Methylococcus capsulatus: one gene and its partner. The protein of the gene in region 1 interacts with the protein of each later gene in a pairwise test. Links are inferred from orthologs where the notes say so. Each region holds a gene or a part of one and is shown on either strand. Other genes may lie near its edges.

The links.
Region 2: the proteins of N4J17_RS16290 (region 1) and N4J17_RS02805 interact in binary tests that used the Escherichia coli proteins (3 or more experiments, as listed by UniProt). The link is inferred for Methylococcus capsulatus from one-to-one orthologs.

What each region holds. Positions count from the first base shown.
Region 1 is NZ_CP104311.1:3,371,497-3,380,478, forward strand. The notes cover bases 5,793-8,659. They hold N4J17_RS16290 (sulfurtransferase TusA family protein), read right to left. Parts: upstream 7,408-8,659; coding sequence 7,177-7,407; downstream 5,793-7,176. Other genes in these bases: cpdA (3',5'-cyclic-AMP phosphodiesterase), read left to right, coding at 5,793-5,824; N4J17_RS16280 (RNA pyrophosphohydrolase), read right to left, coding at 5,793-6,312; N4J17_RS16285 (HAD family hydrolase), read left to right, coding at 6,506-7,168; cysG (siroheme synthase CysG), read left to right, coding at 7,455-8,659. Outside these bases: argF (ornithine carbamoyltransferase), read left to right, coding at 1-70; N4J17_RS16255 (TIGR04211 family SH3 domain-containing protein), read left to right, coding at 253-741; ilvD (dihydroxy-acid dehydratase), read left to right, coding at 797-2,485; argE (acetylornithine deacetylase), read left to right, coding at 2,502-3,695; argA (amino-acid N-acetyltransferase), read left to right, coding at 3,692-5,038; more of cpdA, read left to right, coding at 5,060-5,792; more of N4J17_RS16280, read right to left, coding at 5,737-5,792; more of cysG, read left to right, coding at 8,660-8,879; N4J17_RS16300 (DNA gyrase inhibitor YacG), read right to left, coding at 8,889-8,982. UniProt on the Escherichia coli protein: Sulfur carrier protein involved in sulfur trafficking in the cell. Part of a sulfur-relay system required for 2-thiolation during synthesis of 2-thiouridine of the modified wobble base 5-methylaminomethyl-2-thiouridine (mnm(5)s(2)U) in tRNA.
Region 2 is NZ_CP104311.1:601,501-610,414, forward strand. The notes cover bases 129-2,927. They hold N4J17_RS02805 (IscS subfamily cysteine desulfurase), read right to left. Parts: upstream 2,235-2,927; coding sequence 1,023-2,234; downstream 129-1,022. Other genes in these bases: erpA (iron-sulfur cluster insertion protein ErpA), read right to left, coding at 150-536; iscU (Fe-S cluster assembly scaffold IscU), read right to left, coding at 562-981; clpX (ATP-dependent Clp protease ATP-binding subunit ClpX), read right to left, coding at 2,611-2,927. Also shown: iron-sulfur cluster assembly protein IscA, read right to left, coding at 1-119; more of clpX, read right to left, coding at 2,928-3,879; ATP-dependent Clp endopeptidase proteolytic subunit ClpP, read right to left, coding at 3,967-4,587; Co2+/Mg2+ efflux protein ApaG, read right to left, coding at 4,642-5,022; N4J17_RS02825 (YgfZ/GcvT domain-containing protein), read right to left, coding at 5,075-6,145; N4J17_RS02830 (nitrogen fixation protein NifQ), read right to left, coding at 6,124-6,717; fdxB (ferredoxin III, nif-specific), read right to left, coding at 6,766-7,074; N4J17_RS02840 (CCE_0567 family metalloprotein), read right to left, coding at 7,086-7,277; N4J17_RS02845 (NifX-associated nitrogen fixation protein), read right to left, coding at 7,292-7,771; nitrogen fixation protein NifX, read right to left, coding at 7,764-8,189; nitrogenase iron-molybdenum cofactor biosynthesis protein NifN, read right to left, coding at 8,233-8,914. UniProt on the Escherichia coli protein: Master enzyme that delivers sulfur to a number of partners involved in Fe-S cluster assembly, tRNA modification or cofactor biosynthesis. Catalyzes the removal of elemental sulfur from cysteine to produce alanine.

The DNA of each region.
Region 1 (8,982 bases):
GGTCTGGGACGAAGCCGAAAACCGGCTGCATGCCCAGAAAGCCTTGCTGGAATTCCTGCTGACGGCCTGAAGCGGTTTCCGGGCTGCGTTGGGTAATCCGCTGTCGGCGTTATAATTCGTTTTCGTGGCAGGACATGACTGGTCCGGCCCGTCCGTTTTTTCTTTGGTGTTCGGCCCGAAATGAAAAGGACCCTAGCCTGCCTTCTGCTTGCCGCGGCCTCGGCAGCAAGCGCTGCACCAGAACACGGCCGTGTGCCGGCCGATGTTGCTCCACCGGCCCAGACCCCGAAACCCCGCGGTGGGCAGGTCGTTCTGCTGAAAGATTTCAACGAGGTCAAGCAGAAAAACCTTGAGCTCAAACAGAAGCTCGCCGAACTGGAAAACGAGCGTAAATCGCTCGAAACCGAACTCGCCGGCCTGCGGGCCGGGCGGGATGCGGCGGAATCGAGCTCCCGCAGTCTCAGCTCGGAAAACGAGCGCTTGATGGCCGAACTGGCCGCGATCCGGCAGACCTCGGCCAATGCCCTTCAGATCGAAGCGGAACGCAACCGCCTGCGGGAAACCCTGGCAACCGTCGAACGCGATCTCGAAGCCAAGCGTCTGGAGAACCAGGCACTGGCTGAAGACAGCCGGCAGCGCTGGTTCCTGATCGGCGCCGGCGTACTGGCCGGCGGCTTCCTGCTGGGCCTGATCGTTCCCCAGCTCGGCTGGCGCAGACGCAGTAGCTGGGATTCGTTTTGACGCATTTCATCCTCGCCATCGCCGGCGAACCGGACATTCCCTAAGGAAACTCATCATGACCGACAAGCACCCCCGTCCCCATTCGTCCCAGGTCGTCGACGGCATGGAGCGTGCCCCGAGCCGCGCGATGCTGCACGCCGTCGGGTTCACCGATGCCGACTTCGCCAAACCACAGATCGGCATCGCTTCCACCTGGGCCATGGTGACCCCGTGCAACATGCACATCAACAAGCTGGCCGAGGACGCGGCACGCGGCGTCAACGGCGGCGGCGGCAAAGCGGTGATCTTCAACACCATCACTATCTCAGACGGCATCTCGATGGGCACCGAAGGGATGAAGTATTCCCTCGTGTCGCGCGAGGTCATCGCCGATTCCATCGAAACCGTTGTGGCCTGTCAGGGTTATGACGGCGTGGTCGCCATCGGCGGCTGCGACAAGAACATGCCCGGTTGTATGATCGCTCTCGCCCGCCTCAACCGCCCAGCGGTATTCGTCTACGGCGGCACCATCTTGCCGGGTTGCCACGGCGACAAGAAGCTGGACGTGGTGTCGGTATTCGAAGCGGTCGGCGCCCGCGCCAACAACCGCATCGACGATGCCGAACTGCACGCCATCGAATCCAAGGCCATCCCCGGGCCGGGCTCCTGCGGCGGCATGTATACCGCCAACACCATGGCATCCGCGATCGAGGCATTAGGAATGAGCCTGCCGGGCAGTTCGGCCCAGGTGGCCATTTCCCGTGCCAAGGAGCTGGACTGCGAGCGGGCGGGGGCACAGGTGCTCAAACTCATGGACTTGGATCTCAAGCCCCGCGACATCATGACCAAGAAGGCGTTCGAGAACGCCATCACGGTGGTGATCGCCCTGGGCGGCTCCACCAACGCCGTGCTGCACCTCCTGGCCATGGCCAACGCCTGCGGCATCGACCTGACACTCGACGATTTCACCCGCATCGGTCACAAAGTGCCGATGCTGGCGGATCTGAAACCCAGCGGTAGATACTCCATGGCCGAACTGGTGGAAATCGGCGGCATCCAACCGCTGATGAAGACATTGCTGGATGCGGGACTCCTGCACGGCGACTGCATGACCGTTACCGGCAAAACCTTGGCGGAAAACCTGGCCGACGCGCCCGACTACCCGACCGGACAAGACATGATCCGGCCGCTGAACAACCCTATCAAAAAGGATAGCCATCTGGTAATCCTCAGGGGCAACCTGGCGCCGGAAGGCGCGGTCGCCAAGATCACCGGCAAGGAAGGTCTGAGCTTCACCGGCGCCGCCCGCGTATTCGACGGCGAGGAACAGGCGCTCAAGGCCATCCTCGACGGCACCGTAGTGAAAGGCGACGTCATCGTCATCCGCTACGAGGGCCCCAAGGGCGGCCCCGGCATGCGTGAGATGCTCTCGCCGACCTCGGCGGTCATGGGCAAGGGGCTGGGCAAGGAGGTCGCGCTCATCACCGACGGCCGCTTTTCCGGCGGCACCCACGGCTTCGTGGTCGGCCACATCACGCCGGAAGCGTACACCGGCGGACCGCTGGCGATCGTTCGGGACGGCGATACCATCACCATCGATGCCGAAACCCGGGAACTGACCCTGCACGTCGCCGACGATGAAATCGGCCGGCGCCTGGCGCAGTGGAGTCAGCCGGCGCCGCGCTACACCAAGGGCGTGCTGGCCAAGTACGCCAGGCTGGTGAGCTCGGCCTCGGAAGGCGCCGTCACCGACAACGGTCTCTGACCCGGTTACGGCGACCATGGCCCGGCACCTGCCGCCCCTGCGCGAGATGATCCGGGCCCTGATCGCCCGGCCTTCGGTCAGTTGCACCGACCCGCGCTTCGACGAGTCCAACCGGGCCGTGATCGACCTGCTGGCAGAATGGGCCGAAGCGCTGGGATTCCGGGTCGCGATCCAGCCTCTGGCACACGGCAAGGCCAACCTGATCGCCAGCCTCGGGCCGGCGGAATGTGGCGGAGGTCTGGCGTTGTCCGGCCATACCGACACGGTACCCTGCGATCCCGACCGCTGGCACAGCGACCCGTTCATGGCGATCGAAAAAGACGGCCGGATCTACGGACTCGGCAGCGCCGACATGAAATCCTTCTTTGCTCTGGCCCTGACCGCTGCGAGCGACATCGATCCAGCCGCTCTCCACAGACCCCTGCTGCTGGTCGCCACTGCGGACGAGGAAAGCTCCATGGCTGGCGCCAAGGCACTCTTGCCGGTCCAGCTCGCACCGGCCCGCCGCTGCGTGATCGGCGAACCGACCGGCCTCAAGCCCATTCGCATGCACAAGGGCGTCATGATGGAATCGATCCGCGTCCGCGGCCAGGCCGGACATTCGAGCGATCCAACCCTCGGCGCGAACGCCATCGAGGGCATGCACCGGCTGATTTCCGAACTGCTGGTCATCCGCGAGGAGCTGCAGGAGCGCTACCGCAATCCGGCCTTTGCCGTACCCGTGCCGACACTGAACCTCGGCGCCATCCGCGGCGGCGACAATCCCAACCGCATCTGCGGCCAATGCGAGCTGAGCATCGACCTGCGGCCTCTGCCCGGCATGGACACCGAGGAGCTCCGCAACCTGTTGAAGCAGCGGCTGGCACGAGCCTTGCCGGCCTCCCCCCGATTCGAGCTTTCCGTCGATTCCCTCTTCGACGGCGTGCCGGCTTTCGAAACCCGGGCGGATGCCGGGCTGGTGCGCTGCTGCGAGCATCTCAGTCACGCCCGGGCCGGGGCGGTGTCCTTTGGTACCGAGGCCCCCTTCTTTTCCCGGCTCGGTATGGAAACCGTGGTCCTGGGCGCCGGCTACATCGAGCAGGCCCACCAGCCCGACGAATACCTCCCGTTGGATCACATCGAGCCGGCGACGGCGATTCTCCGTGGCCTCATCGAACGCTATTGCATCAGGCCGGTTCCTGCACCCTTGACGGAGGACGCTTCGGGATGAATTCAGGCATCCCCCCCCAAACCTTCGTACGCTGGTTCCGCGGCGCCGCCCCCTACATTCATGCGCACCGGAACCGCACCTTCGTCGTCAGTTTCGGCGGCGAAGCCCTGACCGATGGGCGCTTCGCTGAGCTGGTCCACGACTTCGCTCTGCTTCACAGCTTAGGGGTCAGGCTGGTGCTGGTGCACGGTACCCGCCCTCAGGTGGAGCAACGTCTGCGCAGCCGCGGTGCGGAACTACGGTACCACCAGGGTCTGCGGATCACCGATGCGACCGCGCTGGAGTGCGTGCAGGAAGCCGCCGGCGCCGTCCGGGTGGAGATCGAAGCCCTACTGTCGATGGGCGCCGCCAATTCACCCATGGCCGGAGCAAGGATCCGGGTGGCCTCGGGCAATTTCGTGGTCGCCAAGCCTTTGGGGGTGCGCGACGGAGTGGATTTCGGCTACACCGGCGAGGTGCGCCGCGTGGATGCCGGGGCGATGCGCCGACTGCTGGACGAAGGCAGCGTGGTTCTGGTGTCTCCGCTCGGCTATTCTCCCACCGGGGAAATCTTCAACCTCAGTGCCGAGGAGGTAGCGACTGCCGTGGCCGGCGCCCTCGGGGCCGATAAGCTCCTGTTGCTTATGGAGCAGTCCTGCGCCGGCACCGACGGCCGGATGATCCACCAGATTACGGTGCAGGAGGCCGAGTGTCTGCTGGAACGGGGCGGTTCGCTGGAAACGGGCGTAGCCACCCACTTGGCCGCCGCCCTCAAAGCCTGCCGTTCCGGCGTGGCCCGCGCCCATCTGCTGGACCGCCACATCGACGGCGCCCTGCTGCTGGAACTGTTCACGCGTGACGGTGTCGGTACCCTCGTCAGCGCCAATCCATTCGAGGAATTGCGCCCGGCCCGCATCAACGACGTGGTCGGCATCCTGGATCTGATCCGGCCACTCGAACAGACCGGCGCCTTGGTGAACCGCTCCCGCGAACGCCTGGAAACCGAAATCGGGGACTATGTCGTCATCGAGCGCGATGGACTGATCGTCGGTTGCGCCGCCCTGCATACATTTCCGGCCGAATCTCTGGGCGAATTCGCCTGCCTTGCTCTGCACCCCGATTACCGGGGCGAAAGCCGGGGCGAAAGGCTGCTGGAATTCGTCGAGCAGCGGGCCCGCAAACTCGGTTTGGCGCGGCTTTTCGTGCTGACCACCCAGGCCATGCAGTGGTTCCGCGAACGCGGCTTCGAACCCGCCTCACTCGCCGACCTACCTGCGCAGCGGCGCGCGAGCTACAGCCCAGAGCGCAATTCCCAGGTTTTGATCAAAACGATCAGGCCGTCCGAAATTCCCCGAAAAACCTGAACGTCCATGTCGGATTCAGGAATGCTGCGCATCCTCCAGATCACCGATTCACACATCCTGCCCGACCCGGGAGCCCGGTTTTACGGCATCGACAGCGCGGCCAGCCTGCGCGCCGTCATCGGCCATGCGAACCGCGGCCCCTTCGACCTGGTCCTGCTCACCGGCGACCTGGCGCAGGAACCGGTACCGCAAAGTTACCGGCGGCTCGCCGGGTTTTGTGCCGAACTGCCAGCGCCGTGCCATTGGCTGCCGGGGAATCACGACGAACCCGCACTCGCCCGCCACATCCTGAAATCCACGCCGCTGTTGCACGAACCCGTGATCCGGAAAGGCCACTGGCTGATCGTATGCCTGGACAGCACCGTACCCGGCTCGGCCGGCGGCTCCTTGTCGGAAGGACAGCTCGACCTGCTGCAACGGACCCTGAGCCGCCATCCGTCGCTCCATACCCTCGTCGCCCTCCATCACCATCCCGTTCCCTCCGGGAGCGCCTGGATGGACACCATGATCTTGGACAACGCTGGCGAGTTTTTCGCTGTGCTGGACCGGCACCCCCAAGTCAAGGCCGTCCTGCATGGCCATACGCACCAGGTGGCGGACGTGGAATTTAAGGGAAAGCGAGTGCTCGGCACCCCCTCGACCTGCATCCAGTTCCAGCCCGCCAGCCGGACCTTCGCGCTGGATGCGGAGCAACCCGGCTACCGCTGGCTCGAGCTGGGGCCGGACGGTTCGGTGACTACGGGAATCTGCCGGGTCGCGGTGCCGCCGGCGTCCGACACCGCCTGAGCCCCCGCCGGCCGGTCGGCCTGCAAGGCCCGTTGCAGTTCGCTCAAGGCCTGGCGGTAGACTTCCCGCTTGAAGTAGACGACGTCGCTCAAGGGATGCCAGTAATCGACCCAGCACCAGCGGTCGAACTCGGGACGCTCGGAACAGTCCAATCGAATGTTGGCTTCGGGTCCGGTCAGACGCAGGATGTACCAGATCTGCTTCTGCCCGATGCAAAGCGGATAGGAGCGGCGGCGGATGAAGCGCTCCGGAAGCTGGTAGCGCAACCAACCCTTGGTGCGGGCGATGATTTTGACGTACTGGCGCTCCAGGCCCACTTCTTCATAGAGCTCGCGGAACATCGCGGCATCCGGATCTTCATCGACCTTGATGCCTCCCTGGGGAAACTGCGATGAACGCATGCCCGCCCGGCGCGCCCAGAACACCCGGCCCTCGTCGTTGCTGAGGATGATGCCGACATTCAGGCGATAGCCCTCGGCATCGATCATATCTCCCGCTAATCCGCCCATTGTCTCCAACTGGTATACTGTTTCCGGTCGCAAGTGACATAGCGTCGATTCGCCGGCCGTCGAGCCCACCCTCGACCGACCTCGTGGGGGCCGGCGTGAACGCCTCGATAGCGGACGAAGCAGTACACCGCTGCGAAGTTCCGTCAATGTGTTTGGAATGTAAAGGAAACCCGTGACTCTGGCAATATTCGACCTCGACAACACGTTGCTCGCCGGCGACAGCGATTACCTTTGGGGCCGTTTCCTGGTGGACAGGGGCATCGTCGATCCCGAGGCTTACGAAGTGGCCAACACCCGCTTCTATGAAGCCTACAAGAATGGCACGCTGGATATCGGTGAATTCCTTGCGTTCGCCTTGCGCCCGCTGGCGGAAAACGACCCCCAACAGTTGTTTCGCTGGCGTGAATCGTTCGTGGAAGAAAAAATCCTGCCGATCGTGCAGACTACGGCCCGTGAGCTGGTCGAACGGCACCGCTCCGCCGGCCATACGCTACTGGTCATCACCGCCACCAACCGCTTCGTGACCGAACCCATCGTGCGGCTGTACGGTATCGACAACCTCATCGCCACCGAGCCCGAGTTCCGTGATGGCCGCTATACGGGACGGGTTGAGGGCATTCCGTCCTTCCACGAGGGCAAGGTCCACCGCCTTTCGGCCTGGCTGGCGGATAACGACGGCCACGATCTGGAAGACACCTGGTTCTACAGCGATTCCCACAACGACATTCCCTTACTCTCGCGTGTCGCTCATCCCGTGGCGGTGGACCCCGATCCTGTGCTGCGCCGCACGGCCGAGCAGCGGGGCTGGCCGGTGATCAGCCTGCGGGCGGCCTGACGACCCGTTTAGCCTTTCCGGATGAGGAAGAGGTGCGTCCCGGCCTCTTCGGCATAATCCAAGAGCACATGGCCCGCCTGTTCGAGATAGACTCCGAAATCGAGGACGGATGCGGGATCGGTCGCCCGCACACGCACAGTCTGGCCACTGCCGAGGGTCTGCAGGGCTTTTTTCAGGCGCAGCAGCGGCAGTGGACACATCAGTCCGCTGGTATCCAGCTCCTGGTCGATGACGATCATGTTTTTGACTCCAATGCCAAGACCCGCATTTTAACAAAAGCCATCCCATGGATTACCTACCGATTTTCCTGAAGCTTCGCGGTCTCCCCTGCCTAATCGTGGGGGGCGGTGAGGTCGCTGTCCGTAAACTCGGCCTGCTAGTCGAGGCAGGTGCGGCTGTCACCGTGATCGCTACCACCGCGGAAGCGGCCATCGTCGAACTCGCCGGTCGCGGCTTGGTCCGGTTGCGTGCCAAGTCCTTTGAGGCGGCCGACAGCGAAGGTTTCCGGCTGATCATCGCGGCAACCGACGACCGCGACGTCAATGCACGTGTCGCAGCCGTTGCGCGGCGGTATGGCATCCCGGTCAACGTCGTCGATTGCCCCGACCTGTGCGACTTCATCTTCCCGGCCATCATCGACCGCTCGCCAGTGGTGGTTGCGGTGTCCACCGGCGGCGCCTCGCCCGTCCTGGCCCGCCAGCTTCGGACCCGCATCGAGGCCTGCATTCCTTCCCGTTTCGGTACGCTGGCCCGGATCACAGCCGGCTTGCGGGAACGGGTCCGGCAGGCGATTCCCGAGCCGCGAGCTCGCCGGCATTTCTGGGAGCGGACACTGCAAGGGCCGGCTGCGGAGCTGGCACTGCAGGGGCGCCAAGAAGAAGCCGAGCGCCTGCTGCTCGAGGCGGCGGACGCCGCCCGGCAAGAGGCAGCGGAGCGGGGATCGGTCGCACTGGTCGGCGCCGGCCCCGGCGATCCGGACTTGTTGACCCTACGCGCCTTGCGCCTGATCCAGGAGGCCGACGTCGTCGTCTACGATCGTCTGGTCTCGCCTGAGATCCTGGCGCTGGTGCGGCGGGACGCACGACGCGTCTATGCAGGCAAGGAACGCAGCCGCCATAGCATTCCGCAGGACAACATCAACGCGCTGCTAGTGAATCTGGCCGCCGAAGGCAACCGCGTGGTCCGCCTCAAAGGCGGCGACCCTTTCATTTTCGGGCGGGGCGGCGAAGAGATCGAAACTCTGATGGCGCGCGGCATTCCGTTCCAGGTGGTTCCGGGGATCACGGCGGCATCGGGATGTGCCGCCTATGCCGGTATCCCCTTAACCCACCGCGATCATGCGCATGCCTGCGTGTTCGTCGCCGGCCAGCTGAAGGATGGCACCCTCCAGGGTCTGGACTGGCCTCAGCTCGTCCGGCCCCGTCAGACTGTGGTGGTCTACATGGGCTTGCATGGACTGCCGCAGATCTGCGCCGAACTGATCCGCCACGGCGCGCCGCCGTCCCGTCCGGCCGCACTGATCCAGCAGGGCACCACCCGCGACCAGAAGGTGGTGACCGCCACGCTGGAAACGCTCCCTGCCCGGGTCGCGGAGGCCGAAATCAGGGCGCCTACCCTGGTCATCATCGGCGATGTGGTGGAGCTGCGGGACAAACTGGCTTGGTACCACAGCCGGCAAGAAGCCGACGGAAGGGCTGGAAACGGCCAATAGGAACCGGGCTCAACCGGCGGGCGGTTTTGCGCCGTCATCGCGGTCTTCGGATGGATCCTCCGGGCCAATCGGCTCGCCGGGAATGGCATAATCCTCATTGACC
Region 2 (8,914 bases), 2.8 Mb from region 1 along the record:
TAGGCCAGACCGGAACAGCCCGACGTCTTGACGGCGACCCGCAAGCCCACGCCCGCACCCCGCGCTGCCAGATGCTTCTGGACCTGAACAGCCGCTTTTTGTGTCAGCGTTACCGCCATCTTTTGTCCTCCTTATAAGGCCAACCGGCGTCAGTGGGACGAGCAGCTCGCGCCGCCGTCGACGGAGAAGGAACTGCCGCAACTACAGGACGAAGTGGCATTCGGGTTCTTGATGACGAAACGGGAACCCTCCAGCCCCTCCTGGTAATCGATCTCGGCGCCCTGCAGATATTGCAGGCTGGTGGGGTCGACCAGCAGAGTGACACCATCCTTCTCCACTGTCGTGTCGTCCTCGTTCACGGCCTCTTCGAAAGAAAAGCCATACTGGAACCCCGAACAGCCGCCGCCAGACACGTACACCCGGAGCTTCAGCGCCGGATTGCCTTCCTCGGCGATCAGTTCGCTCACCTTGGCCGCGGCGCTGCCGGTGAATATCAATGCAGGGCCCGCAGGCGTCAGATCGACGATGCTGGTCATGGCTGTCATAACGTTGTCCTCGCCTTCACGCGGCCGATTTGCAAACTTCGTAGCCTTCATCGGCTACGCCCATTTTGGCCTTGTAGTCCGAGACGGCGGCTTTGATGGCATCTTCCGCCAGCACGGAGCAGTGGATCTTCACCGGCGGCAGCGCCAGCGCCTCGGCGATATCGGAATTCTTGATCGCCAAAGCCTCGTCGACCGTCTTGCCCTTGACCCATTCGGTCACCAGCGAGCTGGAGGCGATCGCCGAGCCACAGCCATAGGTCTTGAACTTGGCATCCTCGATCACGCCTTCATCGTTGATCTTGATCTGCAGCTTCATCACGTCGCCGCAGGCTGGAGCCCCCACGACGCCAGTGCCCACGCCGTCTTCGTCTTTGTCGAATGAGCCGACGTTGCGGGGATTTTCGTAGTGGTCGATGACTTTATCGCTATATGCCATTGTTGTTCTCCTGATTGGATGGTGAAGGGCTTGGGGCATGTTTAGTGCGCCGCGGCCCACTGAACGGTGTTGAGATCGATCCCGTCCTTGTACATCTCCCACAGAGGCGATATCTCGCGCAGGCGAGCGACCTTGTCCTTGATCAGGGAGATGGCGAAATCCACGTCCTCCGCCGTGGTAAAGCGGCCCAGAGTGAAGCGGATCGAACTGTGGGCCAGCTCGTCGCTGCGTCCCAGGGCACGCAATACATAGGAAGGCTCGAGGCTGGCCGAGGTGCAGGCCGAACCGCTGGACACCGCCAGATCCTTGATGGCCATCATCAAGGACTCACCCTCCACGTAATTGAAGCTGATGTTCAGGTTGTGCGGTACCCGCTGCTCCAGATCGCCGTTGACGAACACCTCTTCCATGTCCTTGAGGCCGGCCAGCAGCTTGTCACGCAACCCACGGATGCGTTCGTTCTCCGCCGTCATCTCCTCGCGGGCGATGCGGAAGGCCTCTCCCATACCGACGATCTGGTGCGTCGCCAGGGTGCCGGAGCGCAGACCCCGCTCATGGCCGCCGCCGTGCATCTGCGCCTTGAGGCGGATACGCGGCTTGCGGCGCACGTAGAGGGCGCCGATGCCCTTGGGACCATAGGTTTTGTGGGCGGAAAAGGACATGAGATCGACCGGCAGATTGTCCAGATCGATCTCGACCTTGCCGGTCGACTGGGCAGCGTCGACATGGAAGATCACGCCGTGATCCCGGCAGATCTGGCCGATCGCCGCGATGTCTTGAATGACACCGATCTCGTTGTTGACGTGCATCACGGAAGCCAGCACGGTGTCGGGCCGGATCGCTGCCCTGAAGACGTCGAGGTCCAGGAGACCATTGGCCATCGGCTCGAGATAGGTGACTTCGAAGCCGGTCGATTCTAACTCGCGCATGGTATCCAGCACCGCCTTGTGCTCGGTCTTCACCGTAATCAGATGACGACCCTTGGTCTGGTAGAACTCGGCCGCGCCCTTGATGGCGAGGTTGTCCGACTCGGTTGCGCCAGAGGTCCAGACGATTTCCCGAGGATCGGCGTTGACCAGCTTCGCCACTTCCTCCCGCGCGTTTTCCACCGCCTGCTCGGCCGTCCAGCCGAAGGCATGGGAACGGCTGGCAGGGTTGCCGAAGTTTTCCGTCAGGAACGGAATCATCTTCTCGGCAACACGGGGATCGACCGGCGTCGTAGCCGAGTAATCGAGATAGACCGGTAACTTCATTGCATGTTCTCCGAGTTCGCCAGAAGGTGGGCGGTTTGCCTTGACCTCTGTCTTGCAAACCTCGGGCCACCCTTGAGAATCACTCTAACTGTATGATTTTACGTGTCTTGACCCGCTCGATGCGAAAAATCGGTTTGTCTCGTTGCCGACAAGGGCCGCCGGGGGTAGCGCTCTCTCCAAGCACCCGGCACGCAAAGAGGACCTGGATGGTACGGATTACGAAGGTTTGAGCAGGACGGAAGGGTGATGACGGTGTTTTGTCGGGTTTGCTACAACTCGACACGCTGCACCGAAACGGTGAAAGCGATACGACGCTGCCATTGCCCCGCAAACGAGCAAGGCCGGGTCACCCCGGCCTTTCCATCCGTCTCGAAGCCTAGGCGGAGGCGCAATGCTTCTCGTCGGTCCGGTAGACCAGATAGGGGTCGGCTTCGCCCCGGATCACCTTACCGTCGACCACCACCTTGACAACACCTTCGGCGGAAGGCAATTGGTACATCGTGTCGAGCAGGACCTGCTCGACGATGGTCCTAAGGCCCCGTGCCCCGGTCTTGCGCTCCATGGCGCGCCGAGCGATAGCTCCAAGGGCCTCCGGCAGGATTTCCAGCTCGCAGCCTTCCATTTCGAACAGGCGGGCATACTGTTTGACGAGAGCGTTTTTCGGCTCGGTGAGGATGTTGACCAGCGCTGCCTCGTCGAGCTCCTCGAGGGTCGCCACCACCGGCAGGCGGCCAATGAACTCCGGTATCAGGCCATAACGGATCAGGTCTTCGGCTTCGACCGCTGCCAGGACCTCCCCCAGGTGGGTGTTTTCTTCCCTGCTCTTCACTTCGGCCGAGAAGCCGATGCCGCTCTTTTGTGAACGGGAACGTATGGTCTTGTCGAGGCCGGCGAAAGCGCCGCCGCAGATGAACAGGATGTTGGCAGTGTTGACCTGCAGAAACTCCTGCTGCGGATGTTTGCGCCCGCCCTGGGGCGGCACAGAGGCGACGGTACCCTCCATCAGCTTGAGCAGGGCCTGCTGCACACCTTCCCCCGACACGTCGCGGGTGATGGACGGGCTGTCGGACTTCCGTGAAATCTTGTCGATCTCGTCGATGTAGACGATGCCCTGTTCGGCCTTTTCCACGTCATAATCGCAGGCCAGCAAGAGCTTCTGGATGATGTTCTCGACGTCCTCGCCGACGTATCCGGCTTCTGTGAGGGTGGTGGCGTCGGCGATGGCGAAGGGGACGTCCAGCACCCGTGCCAGGGTCTCCGCCAGCAGAGTTTTGCCCGAACCGGTCGGACCGATCAAGAGAACATTACTCTTGGCCAGTTCCACATCGTTTTTGAAGGTTCTGACCTTGAGGCGCTTGTAATGGTTGTATACAGCCACCGAGAGGATGCGCTTGGCCTTGTCCTGGCCGATGACGTATTGGTCCAGAATCGCCTTCATTTCCTTCGGCTTGGGCAGGCCCTCTGTGGTCCCGGCCTCGCCGCCCTGCAGCTCTTCGCGGATGATGTCGTTGCACAGTTCGACGCATTCATCACAGACGAATACGGCGGGGCCGGCAATGAGTTTTCTGACTTCGTGCTGGCTCTTGCCACAGAACGAGCAATACAGCAGCTTGCCGGACTCTTTATTTTTCCTGTCTTCGCTCATGGCGCTTACTCCCCTGGTTAGGAACAGTGTTTGGCTGTCGTTCTCCTTTTGACTGGCAAGTTGTGCGCCAAACTGCGAACCGGCCGATCAGACCGCGCCGGTTGTGCGATTCACGAGCACTTTGTCGATCAAGCCGTATTCAACTGCATCGCTTCCACTCATGAAGTTGTCGCGATCGGTGTCGATCTGGATCTTTTCGAGGGGTTGGCCGGTATGGCGGGCGAGAATCTTATTGAGACGGTCGCGGACCGCCAGAATCTCCCGGGCATGGATGTCGATGTCCGATGCCTGGCCCTGGAAGCCGCCCAGCGGCTGGTGGATCATGATCCGTGAGTGCGGCAGGCAGTAGCGCTTGCCGGCCGCACCACCGGCCAGCAGCAGCGCACCCATGCTGGCGGCCTGGCCGACGCACAGCGTACTGACGTCGGGCTTGATGAACTGCATGGTGTCGTAGATCGCCAGGCCCGCCGTCACCACACCACCCGGCGAATTGATGTAGAGATGGATGTCTTTGTCGGGATTCTCCGATTCCAGGAACAGCAACTGCGCGATCACCAGATTGGCCATGTAGTCCTCGACCTGGCCGACTAGGAAGATGACCCGCTCTTTCAGCAACCGCGAGTAGATGTCGAAGGCCCGCTCGCCGCGCGCCGATTGCTCCACCACCACCGGAACCAGTCCGCCGGCAGCCCTCGTTGCGTAATCCATGCCGTGCCTGTCCTTCAAGAAATTCATCGGATTTGTCCTCGTCCTGGGGGCGGTTCAGTGCAGCCGGCGCGGGATCGCTAGGCTGAACGCTGCGATGGGCGCCTCGAACGGCATCCCGTCGTCGGCGATCAGTTGATAGCTGCCGTGCATGCTGCCGACCGGGGTGGCGATGGTCGCCGCGCTGGTATATTCGAAAGCCTCGCCGGGGCGAAGATAAGGATGCTCCCCGACCACGCCCTCGCCGACCACCTCCACCGTTTTGCCGTTGGCATCGGTGATGATCCAGCGACGGCCCAGGAGCTTGGCGGGAACGGTGCCGGTATTCTCCATGGTCACGGTATAAGCGAACGTGTACTGCTGGGCATCGGGCCGGGAGTGCTCCTGCAGATAGACGGCTTTGACTTCGACTTTGAGTTCGTAGGGTTTACGTCGCATGGCATTGTCCTTTTGTTCATGATCAACGTGAAAATCGCAGGACCTTGCCGTATCAGCAGCCGGCGTCGGAAGGCAGCAGCTCATCGTCTTGGTCTGCGAACACCAGCAGCGGACCTGAGGGATTGCCGAGACGGATGTCCCCCAGCGCCTTCTGTTCGATCACGGCCACGGCGAGCATGGTGACCGAATGCTCTCGCCCATCCTTCGCCGCCGAGACCACGAGACCAACGCTTTCATCGAATCCCGGCCGATAGAGCCGGGTACCCGATGCCGGAACCTCGGTACAGTCGACATGAGCCAGGAAGACCTTGCGCTTGAGCTGGCCGCGGTAGTGCAGCCGAGCGATCACTTCCTGTCCGGGATAACAGCCTTTTTTGTAGCTCAGACCACCGAGCGCTTCCAGGTCCAGCATCTGAGGGATGAACTCGCCGGCGGTTGCGGCGGCGATGTAAGGAATACCCGCCAATATGTCCAGCAAGGACCAGGCGCCTGCTCCCGCGGGCCGGGCTGCCGGTGCGAGCTTGCTCCAAAGCGCGATCATGGCCGAGGGAGCACCCACTGCCAGCCAGCGCGGCCTGGGTTCACCGCCCAGAGCGACCAGGGTGCAATCACCGACCGACGCCGTCCCACCCCGTGACTCCGGGAGAGCCGAGCCCAGCATGTGGGTGATCCCGGCGCCGGACAGACCGAGCCGGGCCAGCTTGTCGCTGGCATCAGTGATGGTCGCCTTGGTACGTAGCAGAAACATCTTCAGGCGCGTGACCACGCTAGCCAGCAACTCCTCCGGCACCAGCAGGTAATAGGCGCCGTCCCGCAGGAACAGCCAGAACGTGGCCTGGATCCGCCCCTTGCCGTCGCACCAACTGGTGAACTGACCCAAGGTCTCCGATACGAGGCGCACGTCGCCGGTCAGCATGCTGCCGAGGAATTTGCCGGCCTCCTCGCCCTTGACTTCGATCAGCCCGAAATGGGACAGGTCGACGATGATGTCGCTGCCCAGCGCGAGTTCCGCGCCGTCGCCCACAGCCGGACCGCAACGGTCCAGAAAATCCACCCACTCGGCGGGCGCATTCAAGGCAGCACACCCGGGCATCTGTACCTTCAACGCTTCACCGGCTGCCATGCGTCATCCTCCTCCGGTCCGAAACAGTTCGCATATTCGTCGCACTCCGCGCAGGTCGGCGAACGGCAGACATGGGCACCTTCGCGTTCGCAGAGCTGCTTGTAAAAAAACTTCTTCCAACGCATGCCGCCGGTATTGCGGGCGAACAACCCGGGGAAATGGTGCGCCAGGAGATCCGAGAGCGTCTTCCGGTCCGCCAGCCCCATGTCCTGCCACAGGTGATCATCGCCCATGCAGCAAGCGGCGATGGCATGCGCCAGCCAACGGGATTCCACGGCATCGCCGCGACAATGTTCGAGCAGCAGCCCCAGGAGTGAGTCGAACTCGTCGGCGGGCGCGCGCCCCGCGGCGCCCGCCGGCTTGATGTAGACGCCGCGCGCACCGGGAAAATAGCGGTCGAGCAGCGTGCAGAATTCGGCAGGATCGAGGCCGAAGCCCCCACGGCCTGCCAGCCGAGAAGAACTACGCGCCAGCTCGATCGCTGACGCGAAGGCGAGAGTCAATGGCTCGCTTGGGTTCTCGGCATAAGCGAGCAAGGGGTCATAGCTGTATACGTCGCTTCTGGCCAGCATGGTCTGCGCTCTCCGGCATGAAGAAACCCCCACCCCACCGGCCTTGGATCAAGCCGCCAGGGGTACGTGAGTGTAGCACTGCTTGGGGCAGATTTTGGCGCAGGATTCACAGCCTATACAGTTGTCGGCATTGGCGATCGACATCACCTTCTTATCGTACTCGTCGTCGTCATCGTCAGCGCCGGCGCCGATAGCGACCGCTTCCCCATCTTCGTTGATGCCGACCATCTCCAGTACCTCGCGCCCGCAGACCTTGTAGCAGCGCCCGCAGCCGATGCACTTGTCCTGGTTGATCTCGCCGACGAACTTCGGCACCCAGACTTTCCCGCTGGGGAGGGTCACGGAAAATTCACTCATGATTTTGACTCCTAACTGGCCGTGCTCTTACGGAATTCATCGAGCTGGCGATATGCCTCATAGGTCTTTTCGGCGACTTCCATGATCCTGTTCCAGCCGGTGGGCAAATCCTCGGCCAGATCGTGCAGGTCCATTTTGAGCGCCGTGGCCTGGGCGTTGAGTTTCTTCAGTTTGGCCTTCAGTTCTTCTGCTTCTTCGCTCATTGACAAACCTCCGATCAGCTGTATTTCGCCACATCGGGATAGCGGTTGATCATTTCGATACCGGCATTCACCAGCTTTTCGCCCTCCTCGGCCAGCTTCTCCATGGAAGGGAAGCCGAAGCGGTGCACGTCACGCAGCTGTTTGTTGACCACGATCAGCCGACCGGCGATCAGAACCATGCGGCCAAAGCCTTCATGGGACATCTTCATCATCGGCGTGACCATCACCTTGGTGGCGCGCTCGATCGACAGACCCACGGCGTTGTAAAACAGCTCCAACCGCCACAAGGTTTCCGGATCGGGATCGCCGATGATGGGAATCGCCGCGCGTTTCTCCTTGTCCAGAATGTACGGCTCAAGCAACTGTTCATCGCTCTTGCCCTCCCAGGTTCCGTACGAATCCTGGGCTCGCCACTGTTTGACCAGCTCCTTGATGAACGCCGACTCCATCGGCGAGGCGGAGATTTCCGCCATCACTTTGGCTGCTTCAGCCATGTTGCACCTCTTCGTCGTCTTCAAAATCGAATGAACGTTCCCGGCCCTTGTTTTCCTTCGCCAGCACCTTACGCAGCCATGGTGGCGGGTTGCCTCGGAGGACATCCCGTAGTTTATCCAGCAGCTCGGCGATCGGTTCCGGCTGGGGCACCTTGATCGGATGGATGCCCTGGGCCACGACCCGCGCCGCCCCGGAACCGCCGATGGCGGCCACGTAGAGAATGGCGCAGTCCTTGATGGCCTCGAGCTTGGGCGCCAGCTTGTCCTCGTTGCCGTCCTCCTGCAGATCGCCCTCGAACTGGATCGCCTCGATGAACTCACCGCCCTCGGTCGAGAGTTCGTAGATGGCGATGTTCTTGGCCCAGCCGAAATGGGCATCGACGCGCTTGAGATCCTGGGTAGCGAATGCGACTTTCATGCTTCCTCCGCGATTAAACGATTCGTCCGATACATCTTGGGGCTTAATGAGCCGCAAGCGCCTTCTCGCCAACATGTCCCGTTTCCTCAGAATGGGCCCAGGTTTCAGGGGTGGGCTCGTGGCCGCTGGCGATGAACATGTTGCCGATCTCAAAAATGAGATTACGGGTTCCCCGGTAGCCGACGATGGTCTGGTGCGCCGCGCCTAGGCGGTCGAACATCGGGATGCCGATGCGGTAGAACGGGATCGCAAGCCGCTCCGCCGCCTGCCGGCCATGGGAATGCGTCACCAACAAATCGCAGCCAGCGGCTCGTCTTTCCAAGTCTTCCAGGTCACCGAGCAACACCTCGTCGGTCGCGATGCGTTCCAGCAGAGGCGATTCGGTGGTAGTCACCGCCGCCGCGACCTCGGCACCCATTTCGTGGAACCAGCCGCTCAGCGTCCACAACAGATCCGGTTCGGCACCGATGGCGATGCGCTTGCCACCGAAATGGAAATGCCCATCCAGCATGGCATCGACCAGTTGACTGCGCTGGCGCTTGATCTTGTTCGGCACCGGCCGGCCGCTCAAACCCGCCAGCAGAGCGATGAATTCGTCATTGGCTTCGAGCCCGGTGAGGCGGTCGAACAGGGTGTAGGGGATGCCGGCCTTCTTTGCCATCGCCTCAGCGGCAGGCCGCATCTGCTCGCCCACCGCGATGGTATGGCGCGAGAGCCCCATGCCG